DNA from 4 places in the Idiomarina sp. T82-3 genome. Region 3 is predicted to be linked to each of the others. Evidence: predicted binding sites of a transcription regulator. Region 3 holds the regulator's gene; each other region holds the start of a gene.
What was found. Region 3 encodes sigma-54, which starts transcription at its own class of promoters, with help from an activator protein. Its sites were predicted from a motif close to GTTGGCACGNNNNTNGNNT; they were not measured.

Region 1 (8,121 bases), on a different contig from region 3:
GCCGTCGCTTGCGGCGCTAAAATTCGCCGAGGTCAGCTCAACGCCATATTCTTCAACAGCGATGGCGCTGGGGTTGCCGGCGGTACTGATGGTCACTTCAGGTGCATTTTTGATGGCACGCCCTTGGTTATCGGCGGCTTGCACCGTAAAGGTGTCGGCACCGGTTTTTGTGATCAGCAGGTTGTCTGATGTCAGTTTGGCACTGTTACCTTCTAACAGGCCCACATTAATATTGGCATTGCCGGTGTTTTCTTCAAAATCCAGAGCGCGCACGGGGGTGCTACTGAGGTCAAACAGTTTTTGCCCGAGTTGGTTGTCGAGATCCATGCCCTTTTGGTTTTGCGAATTCATGGTGTCGGCGATACGTAACGCCATTTGACCGATGCGACGTTGCGCGGGAAGCAGCTGATTATCGCGGTAATCCATGTAACCACCAAGCGCAGAACCTAGCTGATCTGGCTTGAGATAAAACTTGGTGGGATCGGAGCTATTCGTCGACTCAATTTGAATTTCAACGCGACCGGTATCCGGCTGGCTGTTCGCCGTGATCATGTTATAACGACCATCTTTTAATACCAATGGTACGCCATTCTTTAAGTTGACTTGCACCGCGTCAGAATCGCTTTTGACTACGTCAAACGATACTAACTTAGACAGCTCTTCTAGCTGTTGGTCGCGTTGGTTTCGCAGTGAGTTGGCATCAAAGCCTTTGACGTTAGATGAGCCGAACTTGAGCTCATTATTGAGCTCGGCAATATTCTTCGACAAGGTGTTAATCTGCTGAACAGAGTCACGCACACGCTCGTTCACAATGTTCTCTTGATCATTTAAGTAACGAGAAAAGTCGCTCATGCGTGTCATTAACCCCTCGGCTTCGCTGATCACGACTTGGCGATTGGTCAATGAGCTGGGATCGTTATTGGCATCTTGCACACTGTTAAAGAAGCTGGTCACTGCACTATTGATACTGCTTTCAGTGTTTCCTAACAGTGAATCGAGTGGCTCGGCTTGATCGAGTTTACCGTTTTGAAAGGCGACATCCATATGGGAGCGGTTCAATTGACCAACAATGTATTCGTCGATCATGCGGCGCGATTCGACACCCCGTAAGCCCCCAAAGGGATTACTGACATACTCTGCTCGCTCACGCACGTAGTCCGGGTTATTGATGTTGTTGATGTTCTGCCCGGTGATCGCGAGTGCGCGTTGATGCGCTAAAACCGCAGTTTGTCCTTTGGTCAATAAATCAAATGACGCCATAAATGGTCGCTCCTAATACTTCGTCTATTACGGTTATCGACAAAAACAGCAAAAAGTTAAGTGTAAAATTACGTAAAGCGGCAATGAGTTGCCGCTTATAACCGTTGCATAATGGACTTAACCTTGTTGGCGTAGTTAGGATCCGTTGCATAGCCCGCGCTCTGTAATTGCTCGATATATTGGGCGGGATCCTCGGCCGCTGCGACGGCTTGTTGATAACGCGGATGTTCTGTTATGAAACTAGCATAATCGTGTAAACTTTGCTCAATATTTTGGTAACTACGAAATGCCGCGCGTTGCTTGTTGGCTTGGTGGCCATCAAACTCTAAAGTGTTTACATGCGACTGTTCGCCTTGCCAACGACTATCAGCCTTAATATTAAACAGATTATTACTCGAGCCGCCATGCCGTCCCGGTACCATGCGCTGTCCCCAGCCTGTTTCTAACGCCGCTTGAGCGATCAATGCTTTGGCGGGTAAGCCGGTTTCTTTGGCAACCGCTTCGGCTTGTGGTCTTAAAGCATCGATGAAGTCATTTTGGCTGGAAATGTGTTGTGCTTGATCACCAATATTGAGTGTATTCACCCGGGTGTCTCCGTAAAACAACCCGACAGGACGCCCGCCTTGGTCACTTAAGCGAGTGGAGCGATTATTCACGACCGCGGCTCTTGGGTCATCGAGTTTTGCGCCAACCCGTTGCTGCGTATCAAATCCACCCTGCTTGCTCAGTTGCTGAACCATCAGATCCGCGAGTCCGAGTGACCCCTGATTTGATAACTCTGACGTGAGTTGTTGGTCATACATGTCGCGGTACATCTTTGTGTAGCGGCTATTGAGCATGTTGCCTTCCGCAAACACATCGTTGGCTTTACGCATGCTTCCCATGACCATGTTTAAGAAAATCGCTTCGAACTGTTTCGCCGCCTCGCGCAGGGCTTGTTCTTTGTCGTCACCAAAGGCTTGTTCACGAAGGTTGTCGAGCGCGTGGTTATCAAGCACTGCTCCAGTACCTTGCGCTTTGGGCGCAAGGTCATACAAGCGAGTGGCGTCGGTATTAAATAACGATGAGCTCACCGGAAATAGCTCCTGCTTGCTTTAAGGCTTCCAGTACGGCGATGATATCGCCAGGGGCCGCGCCGACTTGATTTACCGCTCGCACCAAATCATTCAATGTGGTGCCTGGATTAAACACAAACATCCGCGCATCTTCCTGCTGTATATCGACCACACTCTGTGGGGTGACCGCAGTATCACCTTGACCAAACGGATTGGGCTGGTCGACTTGCATGTCCTCGGTGATAGTCACTTGCATGTTGCCATGTGCCACCGCGGCTGGACGTAACTCCACGTTTTGACCCACTACGATTGTGCCCGTGCGGGCGTTGATTATAATTTTCGCCGCCGCCATCGCTTGTTCAACTTGCAAGTTTTCAAGCGTTGACATGTAGCTCACTCGTTGACTTAAATCGCGCGGTGCTTTAACACGAATCGACGTTGCATCAATGGCTTGCGCCATGCCCTCACCCACTAAACCATTGATCGTGTTAGCGACACGTTTGGCCGTGGTAAAATCGGAATCATGCAGATTAAAGGTAAAGTAGTCGCCTTGCGCAAATGCGGTGGGGATCTCACGCTCGACAATAGCGCCGCCTGGAATACGGCCGACGGTAGGCGTATTGATTACAATTTTAGAACCATCGCTGCCCTCTGCACCCAAGCCGCCAACAATGAGGCTACCCTGCGCAACAGCATACACTTCACCGTTGGCGCCTTTCAAAAAGGTTTGCAATAGCGTGCCGCCGGTTAAGCTATCAGCGCTCCCCACGGAGGATACGGTGACGTCGATTTTTTGACCCGGTTTGGCAAATGCGGGAATTTCGGCATGCACAGCCACCGCCGCCACGTTATTAATTTTTGGACGCTGACCTTGGGGTACGTTGATACCAAAGTTGCCGAGCATGGTTCGGAACGTCTGATCGGTAAAAGGTGTTTGCTCACCCGTACCGGGTAGACCCACCACTAAGCCATAGCCGATAAGTTGGTTTGAACGAATGCCTGCGACAGAGGCAATATCTTTGATGCGTGATGCTTGCACCGGCAGCACTAACTGACCCATGATGGCAAGTCCAAGTAACATCACTTTAAGAAAGTTCACAGCGCGTCTCCTTATCCGTTAAAACGGCCAATAACTGCTGTTAAAGAAACGAGTGAGCCAGCCTTGCTCTTGAGTCGAAGCCAGACTACCGGTGCCACTGTATTCGATACGCGCGTTCGCCACGCGAGTAGACGGAATGGTGTTATCAGCGCTGACATCTTGTGGGCGAATAATACCCGTCAACCGAATATACTCGTCACCGGTGTTAATGCGTAACCATTTCTCGCCACGCACAATTAGGTTACCGTTCGCCAGCGTTCGAATCACGGTCACGGTAATCTCGCCCGATAGTCTATTGCTCTGGTCAGCGGTTGCATCACCGGTAAAATCGCGCGTTCCTCCTAAGTTGGCAGAAATGGGGTTGCCATTAATGGTCGCCGCTTGCCCAAGGATCGTAGGTACCGGTAGGTCAACATTACTCTCCTTCGTGGTCTGTGCGTTCGCCGATTTACTCGCCGTCGTACGCTCTTGAAGGGTAACCGTAATAATGTCGCCTAATCGACGCGCTTTGATGTCTGAATACATATTATCGGAGTACTGCGCTTGATACAGTGAACCCGTCGGTACGACCGGTTCTGCACGTTCCTCGGGCAGTACGGGCGCGTAGTATGGGTCATTCGGCATCGGTGCTGGCTGGTTGCTACTGCAAGCAGCCAATGTCACTAAAACCCCGGCCATGATAATCAGGCGCATACTCACCTCCACCGTTATAACTGCTGATTAATGTAGCTCAACATTTGGTCCACCGATGAAATGACTTTTGAATTCATCTCGTAGCCCCGTTGCGCTTCAATAAGATTAACCAGTTCTTCTGTGACGTTCACATTCGATGTTTCTAGCATTCCCTGACGCACATTACCGACACCATCGACACCGGGCACGGACTCTTGTGGTGCGCCGCTGACTGCGGTTTCTTTATAGAGGTTTTGTCCGATGGGCTCGAGGCCCGCGGGATTAATAAAGCTGGCTAGGTTCAACTGACCGATAACAGCGTTTTGCGCATTACCAGGCTGACGTACGGTGACTTCCCCTTCCTGTGAGATACTCAGTGAGATAGCGTCTTCTGGGATCTGAATCTGAGGTTCAATAGGATAACCGTTGCCCGAGGTAACCAGAGTCCCCTCCTCGTTTACTGAGAACTGACCATTACGTGTGTAGGATAAGGTTCCATCGGGCATCAATACTTGGAAGAACCCCTTGCCATTGATCATCACGTCGAGCGAGTTATCGGTCGTCTGGACATTACCTTGCGTATGGGATTTTTGGGTTGCTACGACTTTAGTACCAGCACCGAGCATCAAGCCATTGGGGAGTTCTACGTCCTGCGCTGATTGGCCGCCTGGTTGATTAATATTTTGATAGAGTAGATCTTCGAAAATCGCGCGGCTTTTTTTAAAGCCCACGGTACTGGCGTTTGCTAAGTTATTCGAAATCACCGAAATGTCGCGCTGTTGTGCGTCGAGTCCGGTTTTACTAATCCATAATGCGGGGTTCATAATCTATCTCCTCGACACGCGTTAGCTCATGCGCATCAATGTTGCTGAACGCTGAGCGTTCTCATCAGCGGTTTTCATCATTTTGACGTTCATTTCGTATTGGCGCTGAAGCGCTATCATGCTCGTCATTTCACCAATTGCATTGACGTTGCTTCCCTCTAACGCCCCCACCTCAAGTTTGACGTTAGCGTCCGCCAGCGCTTGCTGACCGTCTTTTAATGCAAAGTATCCATCCGTGGTCTTTTCAACATTGTTAAGCGGCGGGTTAACCAATTTAATTCGATCAACAATTTCGTTCGCGTCTTCCGGTGCACCTTGTGGGCGAATCGAGATATTGCCATTGCGACCAATGGTGAGCGAGTCAATCGGCATTGGAATGAGCACTGGACCGGCGTCGCCCATGACAGGATCACCTGATGAAGTACGCAACATTCCGCCAGCGTCAATTTCTAAACTCCCGTTGCGGGTGTAGCGCTCGTTACCATTGGCATCCTGCACCGCTATCCAGCCTTGGCCGTTGATAGCCACGTCAAGATTACGTCCGGTAGTGCGAATCGGGCCTTCGGCAAAATTTTGCCCCGGGCTTTCTGTCATCGAAAAGACCCGCGTTGGCAGTCCTTCACCAAAGGCCTGCATTGAGCGAGCTTGCTCTAGATCTGCTTTAAATCCAGTGGTGTTGGTGTTAGCCAAATTGTTGGCGCGTACCGAGACGGCTTTCATGTTCTCGTTGGCACCACTCATGGCAATCCACAGCATTTTATCCATCGCTGACCTCCAGCCAAAAATTTGTCATCTGGGTACTAGCTATGCAGAGTTCGTGCCAAAATAGAGGCATTCCCTACAAAATAGGTGGTCAACATAAAAAAAGGCTTGCCGAAGCAAGCCTTACTGTATGCTCTCAAGCCTTCGTCATTGATTAACGAATCTGTAAGATGTTCTGTTGCAAGCTGTTATTGATTTCAAGCGAACGTGAGTTGGCTTGGAAATTACGCTGTGCAGAAATCAGATCAACCAATTCTTTGGTCAAATCAACGTTTGAGTTTTCCAGTGCTGAAGCTTCGATGGTACCAAATACGCCTGAGTTTGCTTCACCCGAGGTTGCGATACCTGACGACTGACTTTCTGACCAAGACGCATCACCGAGCTGGGTCAAACCCTGTTCGTTGGCAAAACGCACTAACGCGACTTTGCCTAAGTATTGGACGTCACCGTTTGAGTAGCTCGCTGAAATCAGGCCGTCTTCCGCAATGTCGATGTTGGTTAAACGACCGACCGTTGTACCATCTTGTTCAAGTAGGTTGACGCTAAAATCTGAAGCGAACTGAGTGGGCGCTGTGTCTCCGCCTTGATCGAGACGATCGCGGTAGAAGATCTGTACGTTTTGCGAGGTATCGGCGCCATTACTTAACACATTGGCTAGCGAGATGCTTGCCGGTGGGAAAGTATCACTGTCGAGGTTATAGCCGCCTGGATTTGGCACGCCCACCGGTGAACCGCTTTGGTCAAATACGATACGCTGGCTCGATACGGTATTATCAACACCGTCGCCCGGTGAAGGCTCATAGCTTGGTGCACCGGTATAACCTTGTGATGGATTGGTGTCGACCATTTGACCATCGACTGTATTGTAAACATCCCACACGTTTTCCTGACCGCCGACATCTGCCGCGTTACGTTTTACATAGTAGGTTGTCATCACATGCGACTCACCTAAGGAGTCATAAATTGTGGTTGAGGTGGACGAGGTGTACGACGTCGGATCCTCTGGATTAAACCCATTGCTAACATCAATACCTGGTGCACGCGCATCAAGGTTAAATGATTGGTATTGGTTTTCGGTCGCTGACGGTGCACCGGCTGAATCGGGAATACGGATCGGTCCGGATGCGGCAAGTGACGTTGATTGAGTTGCACCGCTGGCACTATCGACTGGGAAGCCATGCAAGAACCGGCCTTGGTTGTTAACGATGTAGCTGTCATCGTTAAGTTTAAATGCGCCGGCACGAGTGTAGGTAAAGTCTTGCTGCGCGATACCTGATGTGGTCGCGAAGAAGCCATTACCGCTTATCGCCATATCCAGTGAGTTCTGGGTAAAGTTAAGCGTGCCCTGGCTGAACTGTTGCGCAACAGAGGCGGTCGCAGAGCCGTTACCGGTCTGTTGGTCGGAGCCACTGAAAATATTGTTGGCAAAGACGTCGGCGAACTCTGCGCGCGAACCTTTAAAGCCAGTCGTACGAACGTTCGCCACGTTGTTCGCGGTGACATCCAGATCTTTTTGAGCGGATGAAATCCCGCTAAGTGCTATATTGAATGACATAAGTCACCTCGCTTGTTAGCTTATCTCTGAAACTTGATTAAATTTGATGCCGCCTAGGCCTTTGAGGTTAAGTACAACTCCCTCGCCGTTGCCCATGCTGACGCTTTGAACTTTGGCACGCATTTGTAATGGCACTTCGACCCGCTCACCCCCCATCGTGCTTTGTGCTGTCATGCTATACACGCCTTCGGGGACCGGTTCGCCTGCTGAGTTAGTGCCATCCCAGCTAAAGTCATGAAGCCCTTGCGACATATCGCCGAGGTCAATGACATCAACCACCTGACCCACTTTATCTTTGATGGTGACCTTCGTCCCATAGCCGGATTGCTCAAGCGCAATGGCGCCGGTCGCAGTTCCGCCCGACTCAACAAAGGTTTTGTTGGATGGCACCAGCACATCGCGGCCCACCATGGTCGATGCCTGCAGCGCCTGATTTGAACTCATGTTTTGGGTAAACTGAGTAAACTGACTGGAAAGCTGACTAATGCCTTCGGCCATTGAGAAGCTCGTCATCTGTGAGATCATTTGATCATTGTCGACGGGCTTCGTCGGGTCTTGCATGTTGAGCTGTTCGGTCAGTAGCTTAAAAAAGTCCTCCTGCTCGAGCTTTTGCTGTTCCGACGGGTCCGCGGCTTCTGCCCCTTCTTCTCGTCGCCAGCGCATGCTATCGATATAGGAGTTATTGCTTACACCGTCCATCGGTTATCTCCTGTTAGCCTTGACCTAAGCGCAACAAGCGCTGAGTCATGGTTTTTGCAGTATCCGCAACTTGTACGTTCGTTTGATACGAGCGTGAGGCGGAAATCATGTTTGCCATTTCTTCCATCGTGTTGACGTTGGAGCGATAGATGTACCCGTTTTTATCCGCCATCGGATGGTTAGGGGCGTATTCGA
Region 2 (8,121 bases), on a different contig from region 3:
GGGGTGGACAACCCGCATTATCCGAACAAGTCGATGTATTACATGGGCGGACTTGCCGAAGGTTTTGAAACCTTCGCAGTTTTTATTGTGTTGTGTTTACTGCCGCAGCATTTTGGCATCATCGCTTGGTTATTTGGCGGGGTGTGTTGGGTAACGACGACAACACGTATTTGGGCCGGCTTTAAAACGCTCAAGGCATACGAGTAAAACGATGGAAACATGGATTCGATTAAGCATTTTTCTCGGTGTACTGGCACTCATGCTTTTATGGGAAGCAAGACAGCCTAAACGTGTAGCGCGAGTGAGTCGCTGGCATCGTTGGCGCAGTCATCTTGCTCTGATCCTCACATCAAGTGTGCTCATGCGCTTAGTTGCTCCGATTGGCTTAACAGGGATTGCTTTATGGGTCACTGACAACAGCTGGGGCGTGTTTAATCAATTTGAGCGACCATTGTGGCTCGCCATTGTTTTGGGTGTAATTGCACTGGATCTTGTACTGTATTGGCAACATCGAGCGTTCCACCGTATACCATGGCTATGGCGTTTGCATCGGGTACATCACGCAGATCCAGACTTTGATGTGACTACTGGGGTGCGCTTTCACCCGATTGAGATGTTGCTCAGCTTGGCCATTAAAGCCGCTACGATCACCTTACTGGGTATACCGGCGAGTGCTGTATTGATATTCGAAATAACTTTAAACGCTTGCTCGTTGTTTAATCATGGTAATGTGCAGCTACCTCCAAAGCTCGAATCGATTGTACGTAAAATTCTTATTACTCAAGAATTACACCGTATTCATCACAGTAGTCTTAAACGCGAGACGAATAGTAATTATGGCTTCAGTGTAGTCTGGTGGGACTGGCTATTTGGTAGTTACACCGATCGAGCGAGCGCGGGGTCTGATCACGTCGATATTGGCTTACAAGCGTATCGCAACGAAAAACAGAACACACCTTATATCGAGTTAATAAAGCTCCCCTTTTACAAAAAATAGCAACGCTTGCGTAAGCTTTAATAAACATGATACTCATAGCAAAACAAGGAAGGTTTAAAACACACGATACTCTAAGTAAAAAAACAACGCATGAGTATGATATTAAGACTAGCGTTGCCTATTACAAACAGTGCTACTATTAATTAAGAAACATTAAACGAATAGTAGTAAGTCTCTTTTTAATTATGTATAAAAAATGAGCTAAAGGAATGGTTTATGCACCAAACGTGTGAGCGTTATGAGATTTTTGATAATAGTCGCATCGCGATCGTCATTGTCGACAGCGACCGTATTGTCACGTTCGCAAACCAAGGCGCTCAAGATCTACTGGCAAATAATGTCGATATTGGTAAGCAGCTTGCGGTGCACCTCCCAAATGACGATAAACAGTTTTTTTCAAGATCCTTTCAGCCCAATGAAATAAGCGGACAGCCTATTTATTATTGCGCTATTGCCGTGACCGATAACGGTGAGCGCCACTTCTTGATTTATCTGCATCCGTTTAATATGAAATTAAGCGGTTCAGAGCATTTGCCGTTTTTGGCACAGCATGACCCATTAACCGGCTTACCCAACCGTAATCAGTTTATAAAACGTCTTCAGCGGCACTGCTCATCAGACGCCTGTGAAAAAACACTGACCGCGGTTGTATTTATTGATTTAGATGGATTCAAAGCGATCAACGATAGCTTAGGTCACGAAATGGGCGATAAGCTATTACAAGTTGTGGCAGGGCGGATTCGGAATCAGTTGCGTAACTCCGATACGTTAACGCGATTAAGCGGTGATGAGTTTCTCATTATTCTTACCGGTTTAGAAGCGCGCCAAGATGCAGCAACGGTGACACAGCGTATCCTCGATGACCTTGCCCGACCGTACAAAATTGACAGTACTGATCTCTACATTACCGCAAGTGCTGGATTGACCTATTGTCAAGATCGCACGGCACGCGCAGAAATCATGATTCAGCAGGCCGACATTGCCATGTTTGAAGCTAAGCGCGCCGGCAGAAACACCTTCCAGTGGTTCGATAAAGCGCTCAATGATGAGGTGAACCGAGCACTATTAATTCGCAACACCGTGCAAAAAGGTCTCGATAAGCAACAATTTCATTTGGTCTATCAACCTCAAATTTGCCTTGAAGCAGAGACGGTCTGTGGCATCGAGGCACTAGTACGCTGGCGCCATCCCGATATTGACGGCTTATCGCCCGCCGAGTTTATCCCCATCCTCGAGAGTTCTGGCCAAATTATCCCGCTCAGTTATTGGATCATGCGCCAGGCTTTTAGTGATTGGCACAAAATAAAGCCTTACTTAGCTGAAGGAGCGCGTGTATCGGTGAATGTCTCAACGGTTCATATTTCACGTTCGGACTTCATGGAACAACTTGAGCGCGTCATGTTGGAGACAAACATCAAGCCCAGTGATATTAAGTTAGAAATCACCGAGTCAATGATGTTACGAAACGCGCAAACGGCTGTCGCGACGCTCGACAAATTAGCCGATAAAGGAATCGCGATCGCGCTGGATGATTTTGGTACAGGCTTCTCAAACTTGAGATACCTCACGCAAATGCCTATTTCGGACGTCAAGCTCGACCGTAGTTTTATCCGTGATATCGATACCCATAAAGCAAATCAAGCGATAGTGAGAGGTATCACCAGTATGTCTCATGAGCTAGGGCTTAAAATTGTTGCTGAAGGCGTGGAAACACTATCGGAAAAGGCAGAGGTCAAAAAACTTCAGGCAGACATTATGCAAGGTTATCTTGAAGCAACACCGCTGCGGTTTGAGCCGCTCATTGAGTTTTTAACAAAACGTCATCAATAATTCAGTAAACCTGGCGTCCCCGGCAGGAGTCGAACCTGCGACCTGCCGCTTAGGAGGCGGCTGCTCTATCCTGCTGAGCTACGGGGACAACCGAGTGAGCTGGCAAAGTATGCCAGACTCAGATTAAGCTTTCCAGCCAACCACTATCTCGAACTCGTGTTTTTCGACACGGCGGGGATCACCCAATCGTTGATCTGCACATTGGTTAATACATCAGTATTGTCGAGAGAGGCGACTGCACTATCAGGCTGCACCTGTTCAACCGTAACGGTAAAACGACTAACCTGCCAGCGCTGACGAAAATGTCCTTGCGCGTCGACATAGTTGCTAGGATGAACCACCTTTAATGTGTCACCGACCTTCACCCCATGCGATGAGCCCAGGTTGACCTGGATCTTTTGCCGATCATGCCAAACAACTCGACCACGGGTGGGTTTACACTGCACTTGCATCTGTATCCCTGTCGCCAGCTCTTCTAAGGATGAGGCAAGTGAGACACCAAAGGGTGCGTTCCAAAACGTATTAGTCGCGACATCAACCTGAGCATTACGCGAGAACGTCCAAGGTTCAGCATCCTCGACGCGTGCGCGAGTAATGAGTTCGCCACTCATTGCGTCGAGCAAATACAGGGTGAGAGAAAAATGCCGTGTTGGTTGCTGATCGAATACGCCCAAGAATGCGTTGTTTTCGGTCACCGAAAGGTCGTCAAAAATACCTAAAATGACAAATTGACTGTCATTGGCGTACCCAATCTGACGTCCGATACGACCGACTTCATTTAAGTTCAGTCCATCCAGTGCTGCCTGAAGTCCGGCATGACGTTTTAATGTATGAGTGACAAAAAGTTGCTCGCTTTGTCGGGCGATATCCCGTGCAAGATGCTGAGCCGCCACTTCACCCAAGTCCCACACCTGTCCGTACGCAGCATGTTCGCGATTCGAAAATTCGAACGGAGCAATAGTGACACCGGCTTTGTAGCGTTGACCTGCACAACTGTCCTGATTAGACCAAATCTCGGTTTGAACGAGCACGAATACGCGACCATCTCGGGTTTCTTCACGCAAGACTTCAACTCGTTCAAGCTCTCCGGAAGCCGCGAGTTCAGTTTCTTGGTTTTGTATGACACCGTTAACAACCAGTTGATTCGAACGAATCGTACTTCCGGTCATCATCAACGCTTGCTGGAGTGCGTTCTCAATAGCCTGATCCCGAGCTGCCTGAGTATCTCCTCCCACAATGCGAGCACTACCTTCCACCTCAATGACACGGGCAAACACAGGGAGTGTCATAATTCCGACGATAATGCCAATAATCAACGTACGCAGCATAGAAAAACCTTTAATCAATGACCCTCAAGGGCTGTGTGATTAAAGCAAGCAAGAATTAGACCAAAATTAGTAGTAGACCACACGTTTAATGGTTTGCTTACGACTCGTACTCTCGTACAACTGATGCACCTTCGCAAAATCAAGACGCAGCTCAGTGGCATAATAATCGCCTACTGTGTAGGTTCGTACGACCTCAGCTCCGCGGATAACACCATCAACCGATGCTTGAAATTGGTCGTTGCCCAGCGACCAATTTTGTACTGAGGTATTGCCGGAAATACGTTGACCATAAACTTGCTCGGCGAGCTCGCGATAGGCTTCGAGCTTGGATGCGCGCATTGCGGCGAGGTCTTTATGTTGAGGCGTTTCGCCAGGTTGCGCATCGATGGGGGCAAACCCCGTTGCCGTTAACACAGGAAAAGTATCGGGTGTTTTAGTTTCCCACTCAACGTATTGTTGGTCATGCACTAAACTACAACCGGATAGCGCCACCAACGTAGAAAATACGAACGCAATTGATGCTGACCGCTTCATACAAACCTCGTTAGAACCCATAAAGGATGATTACAAAGGTTAACGGCAACAGCGTAGAATTCTTTAGCGAATACGACCTTTAGAATCGTAAGTGACGGTATCGCCGCGGGCTTGAGAGGCATGACGAATAATCGTTTGCTTAAGCTGCTCGATATTAGAGAGTGTGCGGTTGACAACCTGCTCGTTAACATCGCTTTGCTGTTTTACACGCGCCAGTAAGTCATTAATGATACGCATCTGAGCAGCGAGCTCGTCGTCAGATTGAAGTAATGATTTATCAGGATGTTGCGCGATAAATGCGTCGTACTCTTGTAGTTGCTCAACGAGCGTCGCTTTGATGTCTGTCAATTCGGCTACGCGCGCATGCTCGCGCTCAACTACAGCGGTCAATTCATGGTGCTGACACTCGCGCAACTGTTCGAGCGTTTGTGTCATTAAATCGAGAACTTCAGTTAATGGGGTAGACATAAATGTATTACTGCGCCCTATGATTGTTTATCAGTATCAATGGAGTCGCCGAATAAGTCACCCTCAAACTGTGCCAGTTTTGACGCTAGGCGCTCAACGTCTACTTTATAGGAGCCGTTTTCGATTGCCGCTTTAATGCGGTCTACTTTCGCTTGATCGATGCCGCTACTGTTCATTGCTTTTTCCTGTAAAGCATTGATGTTTTTCGCTTCCGATGTCAACGACACCGACTCAGCACTTTTTTGCGTTGCGCTGTCGGTCTGACCATTACTGTTGCTAGACACTTGACGTTGTGTCTGTTTGGTGTCAATCGTATTGTTCTTAACACCGTTATTGTTGATATTGATTGCCATGATGAAACCTCATTAACTATACGTTCTCAATTTGCTATCGGCGTCGCGACACATAACTTTAGCTGAATATATAAAAAAACTACGTATATTTACCTACAAATTGACGGTAACTTCGTTTAAACCTGTCACTATCGCCTCTAACGACTTGTTTGAACGGACATTTTTCACGGCAACCGACTCACCTTGCAAGCCATCAGCAAGCGCTTCCCCCGTCGCAGTAATTTTTAACGCTTTACTCTTAGCCACTATTGTAACCTGTTCTCCCTCGCATACAAGACATGTGTCACGCGCCTCAATGGCCTTACCCGCCGCAACTCGGCGCTTAGTTCGCGAGCCAATCAGCAATTGATTATCTTCAAACAGGTTAGCTCGCACTTGACTAACATCGACCTCCACTTGGGTTAAGTCGGAGGCGGCAATCAAGTGCCCCGGTTGCATCGGGGTCGCGGCTGCCCAAACGGTCTTATAGCGATAAATACGAACGGGCACATAAGTACGCCACGCCGGTTGCGACTGGCATTTAATTTCTACCGTGGTATAACGTTCCAAAGAAGAGTTACGCGCGAAATCAACTTGAGGTTCGTGGGCACACAGTTTGGGCGTCATACGTGGATCAAGCGAATTCGCTACAACTTCAACCCGACCGCTATCGGGTTGGACAATTTGTTGGTTTACAAAATTATCCGCCATGGCTTGTAACTGTTTATAGTTGTAAGTGTCGGAATCCGCCATGGCGACCGATGAGGTCAATATGAGAAAAATCGAACTGATTATCTGCAAGGTTCGTACTATCATACCAACTCCGTTTAAAGTTTTAGGTGACTCAGGCCGACAACAACCGTAATGGGTTGTTTTAGTCGTCAATCGATTGACACAGCCGCCTGAGAAAGACGCTTAACGGTATTGCAAGCAAAGAACATGCCAGCGCATGAGGCGCGGCAAACAGGAGCACACATGGCCAGTATCCTCGACTCGGTGAATCAACGTACACAAATGGTGGGTCAAAACCGCCTTGAACTGCTGCTATTTCGATTAGCAGGAAATCAACGGTTTGGCATCAACGTATTTAAAGTACGCGAAGTGTTACCCTGTCCACGCCTGACATCGATTCCTCGCCGTAATCGACTCGTGCGAGGTGTCGCGCACATTCGGGGACAAGCAATCTCCATCATTGATTTGAGTATGGCGACTGGCGGACCTGCAATCACTGATGTTGAAAATCGCTTTATTATCATTGCCGAGTACAATCGGACCGTACAGGGATTCCTGGTCGGGGGCGTTGATCGTATTATCAATATCAACTGGGAAAACATCATGCCGCCGCCGAAGGGGACCGGGCGAGATGCTTATTTGACGGCAGTCACTGAAATCGACGAAAAGCTCGTCGAGATTATTGACGTCGAACGGATTCTAGCCGACATCACGCCAGTCAATACGGATGTTAGCGACGAAGTTAAAAATCAACCGATTAATGTCTCGAAAGATAACTTGACGATTTTAATAACCGATGATTCCGCGGTGGCTCGTGGACAAATAAAGCGTGCGCTCGAATCATTGGAGATTCCACTGGAAGTTAAAAAGAACGGTAAAGAAGCGTTGGATTGGTTGAAAGAAAAAGCGCAAGAGGTGTCGGGTGATGTGCATCCTCATGTTCCTGTTATCGTTTCCGATGTCGAAATGCCCGTTATGGATGGCTACACCTTAACTGCAGAAATAAAAGCCGATCCCCAACTGGCAGCGGTTCGTGTTATTCTACATACGTCGCTCAGTGGTGTGTTTAACCAAGCGATGGTTAAAAAAGTCGGTGCCGATGACTTCATCGCTAAATTTCATCCCGATGAACTCGCCTCGGCAGTTAAAAAGTGGCTCAATGAAGAGAATATTGTCGCTGATGTCGATTAATGGATTAATGCAGTAAATGACGAGTAATAAAGAACTCAACACAGCAGAGTATCAAGAGTTTAGACAGTTTTTAGAACATCAATGCGGGATCGTATTAGGTGACAACAAACTGTATCTAGTAAAAAGCCGGCTATCACCGTTGATGAGCCGCTTTAGTATCGATTCGCTGTCAGAACTCGTCAAACGCTCAATGAAAATCAGCGAGCGTGCTTTACGCTCAGCCGTGATTGATGCAATGACCACGAACGAAACGCTCTGGTTCCGAGACAGTTACCCATTTGAAATCCTCGCCAATCGCATTTTCGACGTGTATAAAAATGAAACCAAGCCGTTAAAAATTTGGTCGTCCGCTTGTTCAAGCGGCCAAGAGCCATATTCTATCGCAATGACATACCTCGAATATAAAGCGCGCAACCCCGGTGCGCTAAAAGGCGGGATTAAAATCACTGCGACTGACATATCAAATAAGGTACTTGAACAATGTGCCAAAGCTGAATATGACAGTTTAGCTATCGTCCGAGGTTTATCTCCCGAACGACGTAAGCGATTTTTTGAAGACGGCGCTAAGCCCGGCGTTGCCGTACTTAAAAATGAAGTGAAGCAGTTTGTTCAGTTTCGTCATTTAAACTTGCTCGACAGCTATGCCTTGCTTGGCAAGTTTGATGTTATTTTTTGCCGAAATGTATTGATTTACTTTTCGGCGGCAATT
Region 3 (8,121 bases):
ACCAAGCTTTCCTTTCGGAAAAATTGTTTTACGTCTTCATCCTGTCCCGTTAGCAGCTTGAGCTCTGGATTCCAATGTGGGTTTGGAAGAATACGCGCATCAAATACAAAGTCGGCATCTTTTGGCACACCATGTTTAAAGCCAAATGACTGAAACACAATGACCACTTGCTTTGATGCTTTGCCAAGTACTCTGGCACTGACTTCTTCACTTAATTGGTGGAGCGAAAGGTGACTACTATCAATACGCCAAGTTGCACGTACGGCGATGGGGTCAAGAAGGCGGTTCTCAAGCTGAAGAGCCTCAAGCAAGGGGAGTTGCTTTTGCGACAGAGGATGGAGTCGACGAGTCTCTCCAAAACGCTGCAGTAGGGTTTGGTCATCGGCGTCAATGAATAATACCTCAATATCAACTTCCGCCGGTAAAAAATCAATGGATTCGAGCAGCTCTTGAGAGTCTTCGGGCAGATTACGTACATCGATACTTATCGCGACGCGGTCATACTGCGCTATGACGGAATGCACAAGTGTGGACAGTAAAGCGATGGGCAAATTGTCGACACAATAAAAACCTAAATCTTCGAGTACCCTAAGGGCAATGGTTTTTCCCGAGCCGGAGCGTCCACTAACTATGATAAGTTGCATTCAGGTGCCTGATCCTCGCTGACAAAAATCGTATAAAGTTCGCGATCACTGTGTGCATCGCGCAATGAACGTGTGCACTCTTTATTGTTCATTCGCTTAGCTACGGTCGCGAGCGTATTTAAGTGATTTTCATGTTCCGATTCTGGTACAAGCAACGCAAACACGATATCAACGGGTTGGTTATCAATGGCATCGAATTCAATCGGTTGTTCCAATGTCATAAGCACTGCCACTGGCTGGGTTGCATTCGCCAAGCGACCGTGAGGTATTGCAATCCCTAACCCTATACCTGTGCTACCGAGGCGTTCGCGATTAATTAGACTCTCAAAAATGTCATGTTTAGTAATTCCCACAAGTTTAGGAGCTGCGATGGCGCTGATAGTTTCTAACAAACGCTTTTTGCTTGCACCCTCGACTGCACATTTGGTGCAGTCGGGGCTCAAAAGATCGGACAATTGCATGATTTAGTGTTTTTTCAACTTTTCTTTGTGTTTAATCACTTGGCGATCGAGCTTATTAATAAGCCCATCGATTGCCGCGTACATATCTTCGTGTTCTGCATCGGCGAAAATCTCTCCGCCATTGACGTGAAGCGTAGCTTCCGCTTTTTGAATCGTTTTTTCAACATTTAGGATGACGTGAACGTTGTTTATGTGGTCAAAGTGGCGCTCTAGTTTGGCAAATTTTGTATCCACGTATTCACGCAACGCGTCGGTAATATCAATGTGATGACCTGTTAGGTTGATTTGCATAACGTCTTCCTTCTACGGTTGAACAATATTAAAGCAGACTCTTCCGCTGGCTTGAAGAGGGAATATTGAGCGATTCGCGATATTTCGCGATCGTTCTCCTAGCTACTTGGATTCCCTGATCTGCGATGAGTTCAGCAATTTTGTTGTCGCTTAATGGTTTTGCGCGGTTCTCCGCGGCAACCAATTTTTTGATTAGTGCTCTTATAGCGGTACTTGAACACTCACCTCCTGTTTCGGTACTCACATGACTGGAAAAGAAGTACTTGAGCTCAAAGATGCCGCGGGGACAATGAAGGTATTTCTGGGTTGTAACGCGCGAAATCGTACTTTCGTGCATATCTACGGCTTCTGCGACATCATTCAGAACCATCGGCTTCATTGCCTCCTCACCATGCTCAAAAAAGCCTTGTTGGCGTTGAACGATACAATGTGCAACTTTAAGTAGCGTGTCGTTTCGACTCTCTAAGCTTTTTATAAACCAGCGTGCTTCCTGTGTGTGCTGCTTTATATACTGAGAGTCTGCACTTGATTTTGCCTGCCGACTCAGCGCTGCATATTCTTCGTTCACTCTTAATTTAGGTACGCTATCTGGATTTAATTCGACCACCCAACGACCATTCTTTTTAACCACGGAGATATCAGGGATAACGTATTCAGTTGGCTTTTGGTCGATTGCATCTCCGGGATAAGGATTCAAGGTTTGAATCAACCGTAATGTACTTTTTAGTTCGGCCTCATCTATTCTTAGCTTGCGTTGCAGACCTTTGTAATCCCTTGCACCCATAAGTTCCATGTAATCGTTAATCAGGGTCAATGCCAGATTTTTATGGGGTGTTTCATCAGTTAGTTGTTGTAATTGAATACTCAAACATTCTTGGATCGTGCGCGCCCCAACGCCGACCGGGTCAAAGCGTTGAATTCGCTTTAGCACCATAGCGACTTCTTCGACGTCAACCTCGGGGAGTGCAATGGCCTCAACGAGCTCTGTAACATCGGTCGTGAGATAACCGCGCTCATCGATAGACTCAATAATCGCGGTGGCGATAGCCGCATCCTCGTCGGTAAAGTGAGATAGCTGCATTTGCCATAACAGATGGTCATGCAGGGAGTCGTTGGTTTCGCCTTGGTAAACATCATGTTCACCATCAAATGACTGGCTCGAGCTTAAGCTGCTGGAGGGCGTGGTTGAGGTATAGGTATCGTCCCAAGTGCTGTCTAATGGTAAATCGTCAGGCAGAGATTGCTCGTTCAGCGCATCAGACGTTTCTTTTTGGCTATCGTCATTTTTAGCTTGTTGAGAAGACTCTTGAGGCGCGTCGTCGGCCTCGTTCTCTACCTCAAGTAAGGGGTTACTATCTAAGGCTTCTTGAATCTCAGCTTGTAGATCGAGCGATGAGAGTTGCAACAACCGAATGGCTTGTTGTAATTGTGGGGTCATCGTCAATTGTTGACCCATTTTTAGTTGCAAACTTTGTTTCATCTGATTATCCCGGCCTCACTTGTGCTCCGTTACAAGGTGAACTGCTCACCGAGGTAGACATCTTTAACCTGTTGGTTTGACAATACGCTATTTGCATCACCGCTGGCAATCAGTTCCCCGTGACTAACGATATAAGCATGCTCGCATACTGACAACGTTTCGCGCACGTTATGGTCGGTAATCAACACGCCTATGCCACGGTGCTTGAGGTGTTCGATAATTTTTTTGATATCCAAGACTGAAATGGGGTCAACACCTGCAAACGGCTCATCAAGCAATATGAACGTCGGATCAGCGGCAAGCGCTCGAGCAATTTCAACCCGTCGCCGTTCACCCCCCGATAAGCTCATGCCTAAACTGTTAACAATATGCCCGATATTGAACTCTTCTAATAAAGCGTCGAGCTTTTCTTCTCGTTCTATCGTTGTAAGCGATTTGCGAGTTTCGAGGATAGCCATTAAATTATCGCGCACTGTCATTTTGCGAAAAATAGACGACTCCTGTGGTAAATACCCAATGCCTCGTCGAGCGCGTTCGTGCATAGGAAGCAACGTTAAATCATGTTGGTCTAGCTTAATACTGCCTTTATCAGAATTCACTAAGCCAACAATCATATAGAAGGTGGTTGTTTTACCCGCACCGTTAGGTCCTAATAAGCCGATCACTTGCCCTTGACTTACTTCCAAGCTGACATCTTTAACGACTTGGCGTCGGTTATATGATTTAGCGAGGTGCTCGACAGATAATTTCGCCATTTATCATTGCTCTTTTTGCTGTTGTTCGGTTTCAGGCTGCTCTTTCTCAGACTGCTTGTTGGGGTTAAAAATGGTGGTTACGCGTTCGCCCGACTCTTTTGAACCACGCGCTGAAACGTGCTGGTTTGTCAGGTCATAAACGATAGTGTCGCCGCGCGATAAACTACTGCCTTGTGTGATCTGTGCGTTGCCCTTGAGTTCGATACGCCCTTGACTCTGAAAGTAGGTGATTTGGTCGGCTTCTGCACTGATTTCGGTGCCGTTTTCGAGTAGCTGCGTATAAACAGCAGGGCGACCGTGGGCGACAAAAGTGTCAGCTTGATCTTTAGCTTCACCGCCTGAGGCCTCTAAACGGTCGGCTTCAATACGTAACGACCCTTGTGTGACGATAACGTTATCGGTCAGCAACAACTGGTTGTTTTTAATATCAAAGTGCTCGTGTCCTGCACTCACTTCAATCGGCTTTTCAAAGTCCGACTCACCTTGAGCGACAGCCAATTGACTCACTGCTGCAAGACTAGCGAGGATTAAAAACCGTTTTAACATGACGTTTTAACTCCATAGTTTCTGCGTACAAGTCGGCATTGAGCCCGTGACCTTGTACCGCAATCTGGGGTCCCGAAATCGTGACGGGATAATCTGTGTTCATCGTTTCAGCAGGTATATCGATGACTAAGTATTCGGTGTTTACACGTTTAATAGAAGTATCAGGTTGCAGTGCCAATATTTCAACGTTGCGCTCTAAAATGAGCGTTTGGTCATCATATAAAGTGCCTTGCTCGGCACTCACTTGCCAAGTTGCCTGACGCTCATCGGTATAGACCGAGTAGACAGGATTGCTCAGCTCAGTAAGACCAATCTGAATATAATGAGACATATGCTCAGCCGTCACCTGATGTGCTAAGCGTCCACCAGACTCGTACAAGCGAGTTTTAAGACCCGAAGCCGTAAAATCGGGTGTCATTTTACGGGTTTGTACATTAGCGTCGTCGCCATCTGACGGCTGAAAAGGCCGCCAAAGCAGAATAATCACGGCACCAAATAAGACCAGCAACAAAAGTGCGACGCGGCGACTCACAAACTGACTCCCTCAGCGCTCGGTAGTTCACCGCGGCTCAGCAGGAGTAAATCACAAATTTCACGCACAGCGCCAAATCCACCGTGGCAACGCGTAATATATTGCGCGGCAAGCTGCACCGAGGGGTGCGCGTCATGCACCGCAATCCCGAGTTTGGCTCGATTAATTAACTGTAGGTCGGGCACATCGTCGCCTACATAAGCGACTTGCGAATCATTCAAGTTCAAATTTTCGAGCAGCTGTTCGTAGCGTTCGACTTTATTTTTTACACCTTGAAAAATATGAGTCACGCCCAAGTGTTTCATACGGCGCTCGACAATCGAAGATTCGCGCCCCGTTATCACGGCAGCGGGATAGCCGGCGTCAGTCCATGCTTTTAGCCCAAAGCCATCGCGTGTATGAAATGCTTTGAGCTCCTCACCTTGGTTTCCTAAATAAATACGACCATCAGAAAATACGCCGTCAACATCGAGAATCAACAACTCAACTTGAGCAAATTGTTCAAACAGTGTGGTACTGATGTCGCCGTACCACGTATTGATGGTTTTAGCTGTGCGATTATGAATCATTACACCACTCCTGCTTGTAACAAATCGTGCATATTCATCGCACCGTGGGGCTTGCCATCGTGGTCAACGATAATCAGACCATTAATTTTACGGTCTTGCATCAACTTAAGTGCTTGTGCTGCCAACATGTTTTCGTCTGCCGTTACGCAGGTACGCGTCATGAAGTCAGCGATTTTGCTCGTATGAACATCGACGCGGCTATCTAGGATCCGCCGCAAATCACCGTCCGTAAATATACCCGCTAAACGCCCGTGTTCGTCGACAATGGATGTCATCCCTAAACCTTTGCGCGAGATTTCGAGCAATGCGTCGCGAATCAAAGCGTCTTGTTCGACCTGAGGAACACGATCGCCCGTGTGCATTACATCGCTGAGTCTCAGTAGCAGACGTTTACCTAACGAGCCACCAGGATGAGATAACGCAAAGTCATCCGCAGTGAATCCGCGCGCGTTCAGTAGTGCGACGGCCAGCGCATCCCCCATCACTAGACTCGCGGTGGTTGATGCTGTGGGCGCCAAGCCTAATGGGCACGCCTCTTGCTCTACCCGGATGCAAACATGAACATCAGCCAAGGTGGCTAGCGTTGACTCCGGATTACCCGTCATGGCGATGATTGTGACACCAAGGCGTTTCATCACCGGTATAATATTAAGTATTTCGCCCGTCTCGCCGCTGTTTGAAATTGCGATAACGATATCACTGTCAGTGACCATCCCCAGATCACCATGGCTAGCTTCACCCGGATGCACAAAAAAAGCGGGTGAGCCGGTTGAGGCGAGTGTCGCAGCAATTTTACCGCCGATGTGACCCGATTTACCCATGCCGGTTACAATGATACGACCCTTGCAATCGAACATTGCCTGACATGCACGATTGAAGTTATCGTCCAAAAAGGTTTTTAGGCCCTCTATGGCATCTCGCTCAATCTCAATAACTTCACGTGCGAGCGTGCAAAAGTCGTGGGTGATTTGCTTCATTACCTACCTAAAAAAGCTGAGAACTTACGCCTAATGATACGTCAAGATGAGGGTGACTGCCTACCGTATTTATGAACCTAAGATTGCGAATTCGATAAAATTGAATTACTATACCAACTAGACGGTTTAGTAATAAGCCTATTTAAGGTAGTGAGTGAGTCATTATGTGCGCAAAAAAGTGTGCCGGTCGCCCCAGTAATCGAGATGTCATTTTAGATGCAGCAGAACAATTAGTTGCGTCAGAAGGCGCTGCTCGTCTTACGTTTGATGCGCTTGGTCAAGCAACTGGGATTAGTAAAGGTGGTTTGCTCTATCACTTTGCAAGTAAGGACAAATTACTAGAGGCTATGTTGGAGCGCATGGTAGCGCGAAACAATGACCTCAAAGAGACCTTCATGAGCGAGTTTGAAGGTGATCCTAACCAAGAATTCAAAAGTATTTTGCTCGCATCGCTCAACAGTGATGCCGAGTGTGCGCAGTTAAGTTCTGGGCTATTAGCGGCAGCGGCCAATAACCCTGATTTATTGGCGCCGATGACTGCGCACGTACAGCAGACGTTTCAATCGTTAGAGCAATTTAGTCGCGATCCAATGCTCGCCAAAGTGCTGTTTTTCGCTGTGCACGGCGCTCGTTTGTTCGAACAATTGCAGTTGTGTGAGCACTGCCAAGGTGACCGTAAAGCGTTCGCCGACAAGCTACTAGCGATGATTGATGCAAAAAACTGATATGTTTTGCAACATTTTTACAGTTACGTTTTAGGTGATCGGACCCTAGAATAGGTATTCTGAAATAAATAGCGCGTTAGGGACAGATAAGTGGATAACTTTGTTGCTTTAAAAGATGTGCATTTTTCGCACGGCCAACGCACCATATACGATGGGCTGTCATTGACGGTGCCGAAAGGTAAAATAGTCGCTGTTATGGGCCCCAGTGGTATTGGTAAAACAACGTTATTGCGCCTTATTGGGGGGCAGTTACGACCAGCATCCGGATCCATCAAAGTGGCCGATGAAGAAGTGACGCAGTTATCACGCAAGAAACTCTATGAGCTGCGTAAGCGAATGAGTATGCTTTTTCAAAGTGGTGCGCTGTTCACCGATATGAGTGTATTTGATAACGTTGCCTTCCCGTTAAGAGAGCATACAGAGCTCAGCGAGGATGTTATCCGTAGCATTGTCTTGATGAAGCTAGAAGCGGTAGGCTTGCGTGGGGCTCGCGATCTGATGCCTTCGGAGTTATCAGGCGGAATGGCGCGTCGGGCTGCACTGGCGCGTGCTATTGCACTTGATCCTGACCTAATCATGTATGACGAACCTTTTGCTGGCCAAGATCCAATTTCAATGGGCGTTATCGTCAAACTGATTCGCTCGCTGAACGAATCGTTAGGTTTAACTTCTATCGTGGTCTCCCATGATGTCGATGAAATACTATCGATAGCCGATTACGCGTATATTATCGCCGATAAAAAAGTCGTCGCCGAGGGGACTCCCGATGAGCTGAGAGAAAATGATAAGGCTATTGTAAGGCAGTTTCTTCAAGGTGAGGCTGATGGACCCGTCAAGTTCCATTATACCGAGGATGACTTTGCTATGGATTTAATGGGGGAAGCGCATGGATAGGTTGGCGCGCTTGGGCGCAACAGTCACAGACGCAATAGCAGGTATCGGTCGTGCGCTGGCGATGTTACTCGGGGCGATTATTGGTAAGCCCACACCACGAAAGTCATGGCCTCTATTTGTCCAACAAATGTATGTGGTTGGCGTACTATCCCTCATTATTATCGTGGTGAGCGGGTTATTTATTGGTATGGTACTGGGACTCCAAGGCTATACCATTTTGGTCGATTACGGCGCCGAACAGAGTTTA
Region 4 (8,121 bases), on a different contig from region 3:
AACACACCTTTCGTTTAGTACGCAACCTTTATCGTTTTTCAGATCCAGAGTATGTCGGGCAATTTCCTTTATGTGAAGAACGCGTAGCTCAAATGACGCGTCGACATTGCCTCTACTTGGCGGGCATTTTCCACGATATCGCCAAAGGTCGTGGAGGAGACCACTCTGAACTCGGTGCGATGGATGCCAGCAATTTTTGCCTGCAGCATCGCTACAGTCAATCGGATAGCGATTTAATTAGTTGGCTAGTCGAGCACCATTTAACCATGTCGGTCACTGCACAAAAACGCGATATTCACGATCCAGAAGTAATTCAGGAATTCGCCAATATTGTTGATACGGTCGAACGACTCGACTTTCTTTATTGTCTCACCGTAGCGGATATTCGCGCGACTAACCATTCGCTGTGGAATAACTGGAAAGCAACCTTACTCGAGGAGCTGTATAACGCGACTCGTTATTTATTAGAACAAAACAGTAGTAAACCAACGCTCGACGTGCGTGATAAAATCCAGCAAAATAAAGCCAACGCAATGGCTTTGTTACTGAGTGGCGGTTATGAAAAAGAGGCCATTCTTGCGCTTTGGGGGCGCTTTACAGCGGACTACTTTTTTCGTCACACGGCGGAGCAGATTAGTTGGCACTCCCAGCATATTTTGCAACTTAAAGATGATGAACTTCCATTAATTTTAATTGGTGATGAAAACAACTACGGTACAACCGAGCTGTTCGTCTATCACCACGACGAGGGGCATCTTTTTGCTGCCGTGGCGGGCGTGCTTGACAGCCAACAGTTGAATATCTTAGACGCGCAAATCCTGGCAACTCGAGATGGTTTTGTGATGGATACTTTCGTGTTGTTGCAGCGAAATGGTAAACCCTTGACCGAGGCACGTCGCATTGAAGAGGTCAAACAACACTTACTCGACGTGTTACACAAGCGCCGTAAAGTACCTAAAAATAATCGGCCGCTATCACGTCGGTTGAAGAATTTTAGCGTTAAGACTCAAGTGAATTTCTTGCCTGCGAAACACCGTGGGCGCACCACTTTCGAATTGGTGGCGCTGGATAGACCGGGGTTAGTTGCTCGCTTGGCTGCTATTTTACAGCGTTTAGATGTTAGTTTATTGGCTGCCAAAATCACGACTATCGGTGAACAAGCAGAAGATTTATTTATTGTTTCTTCGAATCGTGGAGAGGCGCTTTCAGACGAGCAGAAATTGACGCTTAAACAACAAATTATTAAAGATTTAGATGGATAACGAGGCAAACATGTCGTTCGAAAAGTATAAAAAGCTAATTAATGATGCCTTTGAGCAGCGTGACCAAATTTCTCCCCGTACCGACGATGATGAACTGCGCGAAGTCGTTCGCTACATCATTGATGAAATCGATCGCGGTGAATTGCGTGTAGCAGAAAAAGTAGCCGGCGAATGGATCGTCCACCAATGGCTAAAAAAGGCGGTGTTGTTATCATTCAGACTGAACGACAACGATCTTATCGAAGGCGGCGAAACCCGTTTTTGGGATAAAGTCCCCGCTAAATTTGCCGACTATGACAGTGCTCGTTTTCGTGCGGAGGGCATGCGTGTCGTTCCGCCTGCGATGGTTCGCAAAGGCGCCTTCATTGGTCGTAATGTAGTGGTCATGCCGAGCTATGTAAACATCGGCGCATACGTTGGCGATGGAAGTATGGTGGATACCTGGGCGACCGTCGGTTCGTGTGCACAAATTGGTAAAAATGTTCACCTGTCTGGTGGCGTGGGTATTGGCGGAGTTCTCGAACCATTACAAGCCAATCCAACGATTATTGAAGATAACTGCTTTATTGGCGCACGTTCTGAAATCGTCGAGGGAGTGATCGTTGAAGAAGGCGCAGTCATTTCAATGGGCGTCTATATAGGCCAAAGCACACGCATTTACGATCGTGAAAACGACAAAATTATTTACGGACGTGTGCCTGCAGGCGCTGTTGTTGTACCTGGCGCACTCCCCTCTGCCGATGGTACGCACAGCCTTTATGCCGCGATTATTGTGAAACGTGTCGATGCTAAAACACGCGCAAAGGTTGGTATTAATGCACTCTTGCGCAGCGCAGAATAACATCTATTTGTACTAACTAAGCGCCCGTTACTGATGAAACGGGCGTTTTAGTATGTCTGGAATCTCAATCTCAATACTCAGCTGTTCGGCTGTCACTGGGTGTCGAAATTCGATTGCGGTGGCTGCCAATAATAAGCGATGACAATCAAAATGCTCACGGAAAAAACGATTGTGTCGCCCTTCCCCATGCCGTGTATCGCCAATAATTGGATGTCTAATGTGCGACATATGCCGACGTAACTGATGTTTACGCCCTGTTTTAGGCATGAGCTTCACCAACGAGTAGCGGCTCGTATCATGTTTTTTACTGACCTTGAAAGGAAGCTCTACGCGGTCAATACACGTGTATTCTGTGACAGCATCCTGAGCTGGCTTATCGGCTTGTGCCTGTTTATCAGCAATTTTATCGTGCTCTTCTTTTAGCGCATAATCAATAATGCCAGCATCATCCACATAACCCCGTACAACGGCGTGATAGGTTTTTTTAATATCACGCTCGGCAAACTGTTCGTTAAGCGCACGTGCTATCTCCGAAGACAGCGCGAACACCAATACCCCAGATGTAGGTCGGTCAAGTCGGTGAACAGGAAAAACATGTTGCCCGAGTTGGTCTCGGAGCATTTGCATAGCGAACTGTTTTGCGTCCGAGGCGATCCAACTACGATGCACCAATAAACCGCTGGGCTTGTCGATTACCACGAGGTATTCGTCTTGATAGACGATAGTTAATAGCTCGGAGTCAGACATCGTCTTGCAACGGATCAGAGCCACTTAATAAGACATCAAACTCACGGATTAACTCAATCAGTTGTTCGTGTTGCTCAATCGCATTTCGATAGGAATGCGCTGCCATCGGACTGACGGCGATTGAATCGGGAAGAGGCTGTTTCGCATCGATCAATGACCACATTCGCGGTATCATTATGAACTGTAGCCATTGATGAAACTCGAGGGTATCCATAGCGAATGGCTGTTGGCTATCCAACGCTTCAACAGGCGGTTGATGAGATTGCCAGAGGCCCAAGCTATTTAACTCTCGTTCGATACGATCGAGTAGCCGGGCCGCTTTTTGATACTGCTCCATCGGAGACTCCATTACCACTTTAGGTTTGATAACCGATATAATGGCGACAATACTGATTGAAAACCGAATTAAATTCAAGCTTGGAGACGTTGAGTGACTGATAAGATAGCAACCATTGGCGAGTTTTTGGCAGCAGGCAACACTGAATTTCAGGTATTTGATTTGGGTCGGCGGCTCAGTCAAATTTCAGTAGAGACCTTTGCCGCTATTGAACACCAGCAGCAACCTCATCCGTTTCCGCTTGCTCATCACGCGCACCTGGCCATTCTATTTCGCCACAAGAGTAGTCCGCAACAGGATTATCTGTGGTTCTTAAAATTTCCTCTGGACGAACGGGGACTTCTGAATGTTGCTGCGCGTGACCAATATCTTGAGTATGTTGTATCCGCATTAGGCCAGCAACTCACTGATGCCCTGACTAAAGAACAAGAAGAGCAGCTCAAGCATAATCCGTATTTATTTACTCCGAGCGAAACCCAGCGTGCCGCACTACATGCACATATTTCAACTCAGCGTCAAGCTGCACCGAGCCAGTACTTTGATACTACGTTTGACTACTTGATGGGCAAACACGACGATTGGCAACATATCGGCGTACAGGGCTTACATGATTGTGCTGCTCGTTTAATGAATCTGCCCGAATTGGCAACCTCGATTACTGAGCATTACACAAACTATGCGCCCACGGTACAACGTTATTTAGCGGAGGCGCTAGAACAACACTCAATACCCGCAAAGTTGCGCGACTTCTATCTGAACGAGTTGACCGAAGCGAATGAGACACGTGCGTTATACGCTCTGCGGGCGTTAGCGAGCATGAGCAATGATAAACGTGTGCAAAAAGCAGTAATGACCCTATTAAAGCAGCCAATCGACGCCAATATATTAACGGTCGTGGGCGCTCGTTTATGGCCCACACTACAAAATGAAGAGCTACTCCGATTGTACCTTGAGCGCATTGCTGAGCTTCAACAGACATGGTTTCAGGCGTTATTCGAGGACGCTGTTTCACTGCCAGAATTGCGCCCTTTGGTACTGCGTAAAATAGCCCAAAATGATATTTCTATCGAGGTCAAGCAGCAGCTCCTAAAACTTAAGACGCAACAAGCCTCATGATCACTCTATTTGATGTACTATTATTCTTACTATTGTTGTGTGTAATTTGGTTGTTCTGGCAACACCGACGTCAAACGGAGCATGCCTACCAACACGCGCTTTGGTATTGCAAGCAACAGAGACTGCAAATGCTAGATTTAGAGAAAGTCAGCACGCGTTGGTCTTTTAAAGGTCGTCATCCGGGCTGGCGAAGCCGCTTTGTGATGGGCTTTAGTAGTGACGGCACTTCACGTTATGAAGGCACGTTAACCTTGCATAATAGTCAGTTAATTGCCGTCGATCTCCCGCCTTTTCGTGAACCCAACTAATCGACGTTCAGAGTGAGCAGTGCGCCGGGTACGTCATGAACGTCAACAGCGTGCTGCTGCGTAAAGCCACAACGGTTGAAAAACGTTTGTTGTTGCTGATCAGAAGTAAATACCGCCAACTGTTTAACGCCACCGCGTTCAACACTCTCCTGTAACGCTGCTTGGCACAGTAACTGCCCAATACCTTGGTGTTGATACTGTTCGGCGACACCAATGAAAGAAATCAGATAGCAGGGTTGATCTTTGAGTAATGACTTTATTTGGCGCTCTTTATCAAGTACGTAACGCGTACTTACCCAACCTGCTGTCAATAACATCGAAATGTACCAGTTCCATCGGCTGGTAGGTCCGAATTGATGTTCAACCTTTGATAGACATACGACACCTAACAGCGCTTCATCATGCATCGCCGCGATAATGGGTTGCCCATTGTCCCACTGAGCAATCAATTCCTCGCGTATCGCTGCGCGTAAACGCTTTTCATAGTCCGCTTTGTCGGCTTGAAAGATACGCTGCATCAGCGCATCATTTTGGTAGGTTTGAAACAATAAGGACGCTACGCTATTGAGCTGACATACGTCCAGCTCTACAAGCTCAACGTCCTGTGTTGATACGGCAACTTCGGTTGGCATAGCAACTCTCCTATTACATAGTACGCTATCACCAACCTACTCTGATTACATCACCTTGTCGAGTGCCAATTGACCGGTCCCAATCATTGACCCATTCTTAAATACAATCGGGGTACACTCATCTTTAGTGGTCATACCGTCTGCGTGAACACGTTGCGTCCGGTAAAAAAGAACTTGATACTGGTCGCCATCCTCGGTCCATCGTTCAGTAAAATCAGGGGTGCCGAGCTTATTACGGACAGACTCAAAATCAGCATTTAAATTTAATTGAGCAATTGTCTGACGATTGCCCCGCTCGTCGTGAATTTGATCATACTGTGGATCGTCTTTATCCCAGCTAGGATCACTCACAACAATACATCCCGACAGTGAGAGCGTCATCATTCCCGCAAGTCCAGTCAATGCAAGCTTTCTGAATTCCATCTTCAATCTCCGATTTTTAGTTATTTTAAGAATTGTGCTCATTTCGCGCACTCACGACAAATTAAGCAAAAATCGCACCAAAATAATAACCCGTTGTTTTTAATGCATTTAATGATGTCTCACTTTACTTTAAGCTCGCATTGCTTAGTCATTTTCACCACTATGTGGCTGACATTGCAATAACAATGTAGCGAGATCGACCGCTAAGGTTTGGTGCTGTAGCTTCCCTAACCACTCAAGTGCGACCTCTCCTGTGGAGTTATCTATCGAGACCAAGCAATCATCATGTTCATGTAAAATACCGATAAAAATCGTGACAGGCTGCTTCAACTTGCGCTTCATCAAAATGTGCCCCGTCAGATTTTGCAGCAGCCGTTCAGCATCCTCTTGGCATTGCGGCATCAACAATTCAAAGCCCATTGACGGGGTTGTCTCACCAGTTGCAAAAGCGAGACTGAGATCACCGCTGAACCAATCGCCAAATAATCGTTTTACACTGTCATGAAATCGCATGTCTAATGCTGACTCTAACGTACTGAAGTCTTGCACTTCATCACGCTTTACAGGCCGCCAAATAACCTGCTCTTCACCTATTCGTTGCTGATATATCTTAGCATCCCACTCTTCAACCCATTCGGTTTTGGGTTCAGGGATCACTTCGAGGTAGCGCTCTAACAAAACGCTAACGGCGTGTTCAGTTGATACGGGGTTCATCTGGTGCATTTCCTTTTAACAGCGTAAAATAGATTTAACTAATTTAGTTTACCATGGAGCGCATCAATGCAAAAAAACGACCCACTCGCTCACCTAAACTTGGGTAAAGCCACTGATTACCCAACCACATACGACCCGAGCCAGTTGCATGCTGTAGCTCGCGAACTTAATCGCACACCCATTGGGATAACTCAAAAACTACCGTTTGATGGTCAAGACGACTGGACGGGATATGAAGTCTCATGGCTGAATAATAGAGGCTTACCGCAAGTGGCTATTGCTGAATTTTCTGTGCCCTGTGATAGCCCTCATTTAATTGAATCAAAGTCATTTAAACTCTATTTAAATAGCTTTAACGAGAGTCGGTTCGAAGACTGGCAAACCGTTGCGGATATCATGCAGCACGATTTGTCGACCTGCGCCGGTGCTAATGTCTTAGTCAGCTTAAGTTCTTTAGATGAATTAAGTGGCACGCCGATAAGTGGCTTACCAGGGGCGTGTATTGACGAACAAGATATTGAAGTAAGCACCTACGATTACCAACCAGACCTATTAACAGTCGATACCTCGATCATTGAATCAATTTCAGTGCATAGCCACTTACTTAAATCAAACTGCCTAATTACTAATCAACCTGATTGGGGATCAGTTTACATACATGGCGTTGGACCACGTCTCGATCGCGCAAGCTTACTACGCTATCTGATTAGTTTTCGACGACACAACGAATTTCACGAACAGTGTGTGGAACGTATTTTTATCGACCTGCAGCGCTTGGGCTTCACGCAACTGACTGTCTACGCCCGTTACACGCGTCGAGGTGGATTAGATATCAATCCGTTTCGTTCGAACTTTGAAAAGGCGCCACCGAGTGGGCAGCGCCTTGCACGGCAGTAGGATTAACTCGCATTCGGGTGAGGAATTTGTAACCATTGTAAGAAGCGTGCCTTCTGTTTAGCAGAAGGTGCTTCTATCGGCTCAATTTTCGCACCTGTATGTTGCTCTTCGCCCAGTACTAGTTCAGCAGTATGAAGTTGGTCACGACGGAAGAATGTGACTTCAACCGTATCACCGACTTCACGCTCTTGCAGAGCTTCTTCGAAACGTCCATCGGCCGCACGCTGCCCATCATAAGCAACAATCACGTCGCCTGGAGTAAAACCGGCGTCCCAAGCAGGTGAGCCTCGCTCTACCTGAACCAATTCAACACCCTCAGCGGCTGCTTTACCACGCCAACCGGCCCAAGGTTTTTGCTCATCAGCTGAAGCAAATGTCAGCTTCATACCAACGGTATTCAGCAACTCATCAAAATTGATCTCAGCGACGGGCGCATTAACATGCTCATCCCACCACTGCTGCCACGACTGACCTGTCAGCTCATCTAAGATAGCGACGACATCATCACTATTAAAGCCTTCCTCATCGGCATCAAAACGCTGATAAAGTGCATTATGAACATCGCGATAAGTCACCTCGCCATCAGTGCGCTCAATTAACGCTAGATCTAACAACCATGAAACCATCGCACCTTCTGAGTAGATATTAACTGAGAAGTTGTGAGCGCGATCGCCATACTGGTCACTCCAAGCTTCAAACGATGCTTCTGACACAGACATGATTTCACGCCCCGGTTTGCCGTAAAAACTCTCGATCCCAGAAGCAACGCGTTCGAAATACTCATCAGTCGTCATGATATCTGCTTGCATCAGCAAATGATTTTGGAAATAACTTGTTGAGCCCT

Region 1: flgF (flagellar basal-body rod protein FlgF) is a predicted target of sigma-54. The motif match lies at 5,717-5,735, and genes of this name have one in related genera.
Region 2: flgA (flagellar basal body P-ring formation chaperone FlgA) is a predicted target of sigma-54. The motif match lies at 6,418-6,436, and genes of this name have one in related genera.
Region 4: AWU56_RS03530 (DUF3192 domain-containing protein) is a predicted target of sigma-54. The motif match lies at 5,730-5,748, and genes of this name have one in related genera.

The regions. Positions count from the first base shown of each region.
Region 1 covers NZ_LSBQ01000007.1:23,903-32,023, reverse strand. The annotation lists gene flgK (flagellar hook-associated protein FlgK) at 1-1,260, opposite strand, end outside; gene flgJ (flagellar assembly peptidoglycan hydrolase FlgJ) at 1,356-2,333, opposite strand; gene AWU56_RS06140 (flagellar basal body P-ring protein FlgI) at 2,314-3,414, opposite strand; gene flgH (flagellar basal body L-ring protein FlgH) at 3,433-4,107, opposite strand; gene flgG (flagellar basal-body rod protein FlgG) at 4,122-4,910, opposite strand; gene flgF (flagellar basal-body rod protein FlgF) at 4,932-5,675, opposite strand; gene flgE (flagellar hook protein FlgE) at 5,827-7,227, opposite strand; gene AWU56_RS06115 (flagellar hook assembly protein FlgD) at 7,243-7,926, opposite strand; gene flgC (flagellar basal body rod protein FlgC) at 7,940-8,121, opposite strand, start outside.
Region 2 covers NZ_LSBQ01000007.1:14,895-23,015, forward strand. The annotation lists gene AWU56_RS06050 (CDP-alcohol phosphatidyltransferase family protein) at 1-207, shown strand, start outside; gene AWU56_RS06055 (sterol desaturase family protein) at 212-997, shown strand; gene AWU56_RS06060 (EAL domain-containing protein) at 1,214-2,827, shown strand; tRNA gene AWU56_RS06065 (tRNA-Arg) at 2,839-2,915, opposite strand; gene AWU56_RS06070 (flagella assembly protein FlgT) at 2,971-4,155, opposite strand; gene AWU56_RS06075 (LPP20 family lipoprotein) at 4,222-4,689, opposite strand; gene flgN (flagellar export chaperone FlgN) at 4,753-5,157, opposite strand; gene flgM (flagellar biosynthesis anti-sigma factor FlgM) at 5,175-5,510, opposite strand; gene flgA (flagellar basal body P-ring formation chaperone FlgA) at 5,604-6,305, opposite strand; gene AWU56_RS06095 (chemotaxis protein) at 6,465-7,412, shown strand; gene AWU56_RS06100 (CheR family methyltransferase) at 7,429-8,121, shown strand, end outside.
Region 3 covers NZ_LSBQ01000001.1:202,928-211,048, reverse strand. The annotation lists gene rapZ (RNase adapter RapZ) at 1-644, opposite strand, end outside; gene ptsN (PTS IIA-like nitrogen regulatory protein PtsN) at 629-1,105, opposite strand; gene hpf (ribosome hibernation promoting factor) at 1,109-1,396, opposite strand; gene AWU56_RS00965 (RNA polymerase factor sigma-54) at 1,425-2,876, opposite strand; gene lptB (LPS export ABC transporter ATP-binding protein) at 2,906-3,631, opposite strand; gene lptA (lipopolysaccharide transport periplasmic protein LptA) at 3,635-4,177, opposite strand; gene lptC (LPS export ABC transporter periplasmic protein LptC) at 4,149-4,709, opposite strand; gene kdsC (3-deoxy-manno-octulosonate-8-phosphatase KdsC) at 4,706-5,278, opposite strand; gene AWU56_RS00940 (KpsF/GutQ family sugar-phosphate isomerase) at 5,278-6,255, opposite strand; gene AWU56_RS00935 (TetR/AcrR family transcriptional regulator) at 6,420-6,980, shown strand; gene mlaF (phospholipid ABC transporter ATP-binding protein MlaF) at 7,071-7,874, shown strand; gene mlaE (lipid asymmetry maintenance ABC transporter permease subunit MlaE) at 7,867-8,121, shown strand, end outside.
Region 4 covers NZ_LSBQ01000004.1:8,413-16,533, reverse strand. The annotation lists gene glnD ([protein-PII] uridylyltransferase) at 1-1,262, shown strand, start outside; gene dapD (2,3,4,5-tetrahydropyridine-2,6-dicarboxylate N-succinyltransferase) at 1,273-2,103, shown strand; gene truC (tRNA pseudouridine(65) synthase TruC) at 2,131-2,850, opposite strand; gene AWU56_RS03550 (YqcC family protein) at 2,843-3,187, opposite strand; gene AWU56_RS03545 (DUF3549 family protein) at 3,281-4,303, shown strand; gene AWU56_RS03540 (DUF3301 domain-containing protein) at 4,300-4,611, shown strand; gene AWU56_RS03535 (GNAT family N-acetyltransferase) at 4,608-5,243, opposite strand; gene AWU56_RS03530 (DUF3192 domain-containing protein) at 5,289-5,666, opposite strand; gene AWU56_RS03525 (SecY-interacting protein Syd) at 5,811-6,380, opposite strand; gene queF (NADPH-dependent 7-cyano-7-deazaguanine reductase QueF) at 6,447-7,277, shown strand; gene AWU56_RS03515 (M61 family metallopeptidase) at 7,280-8,121, opposite strand, start outside.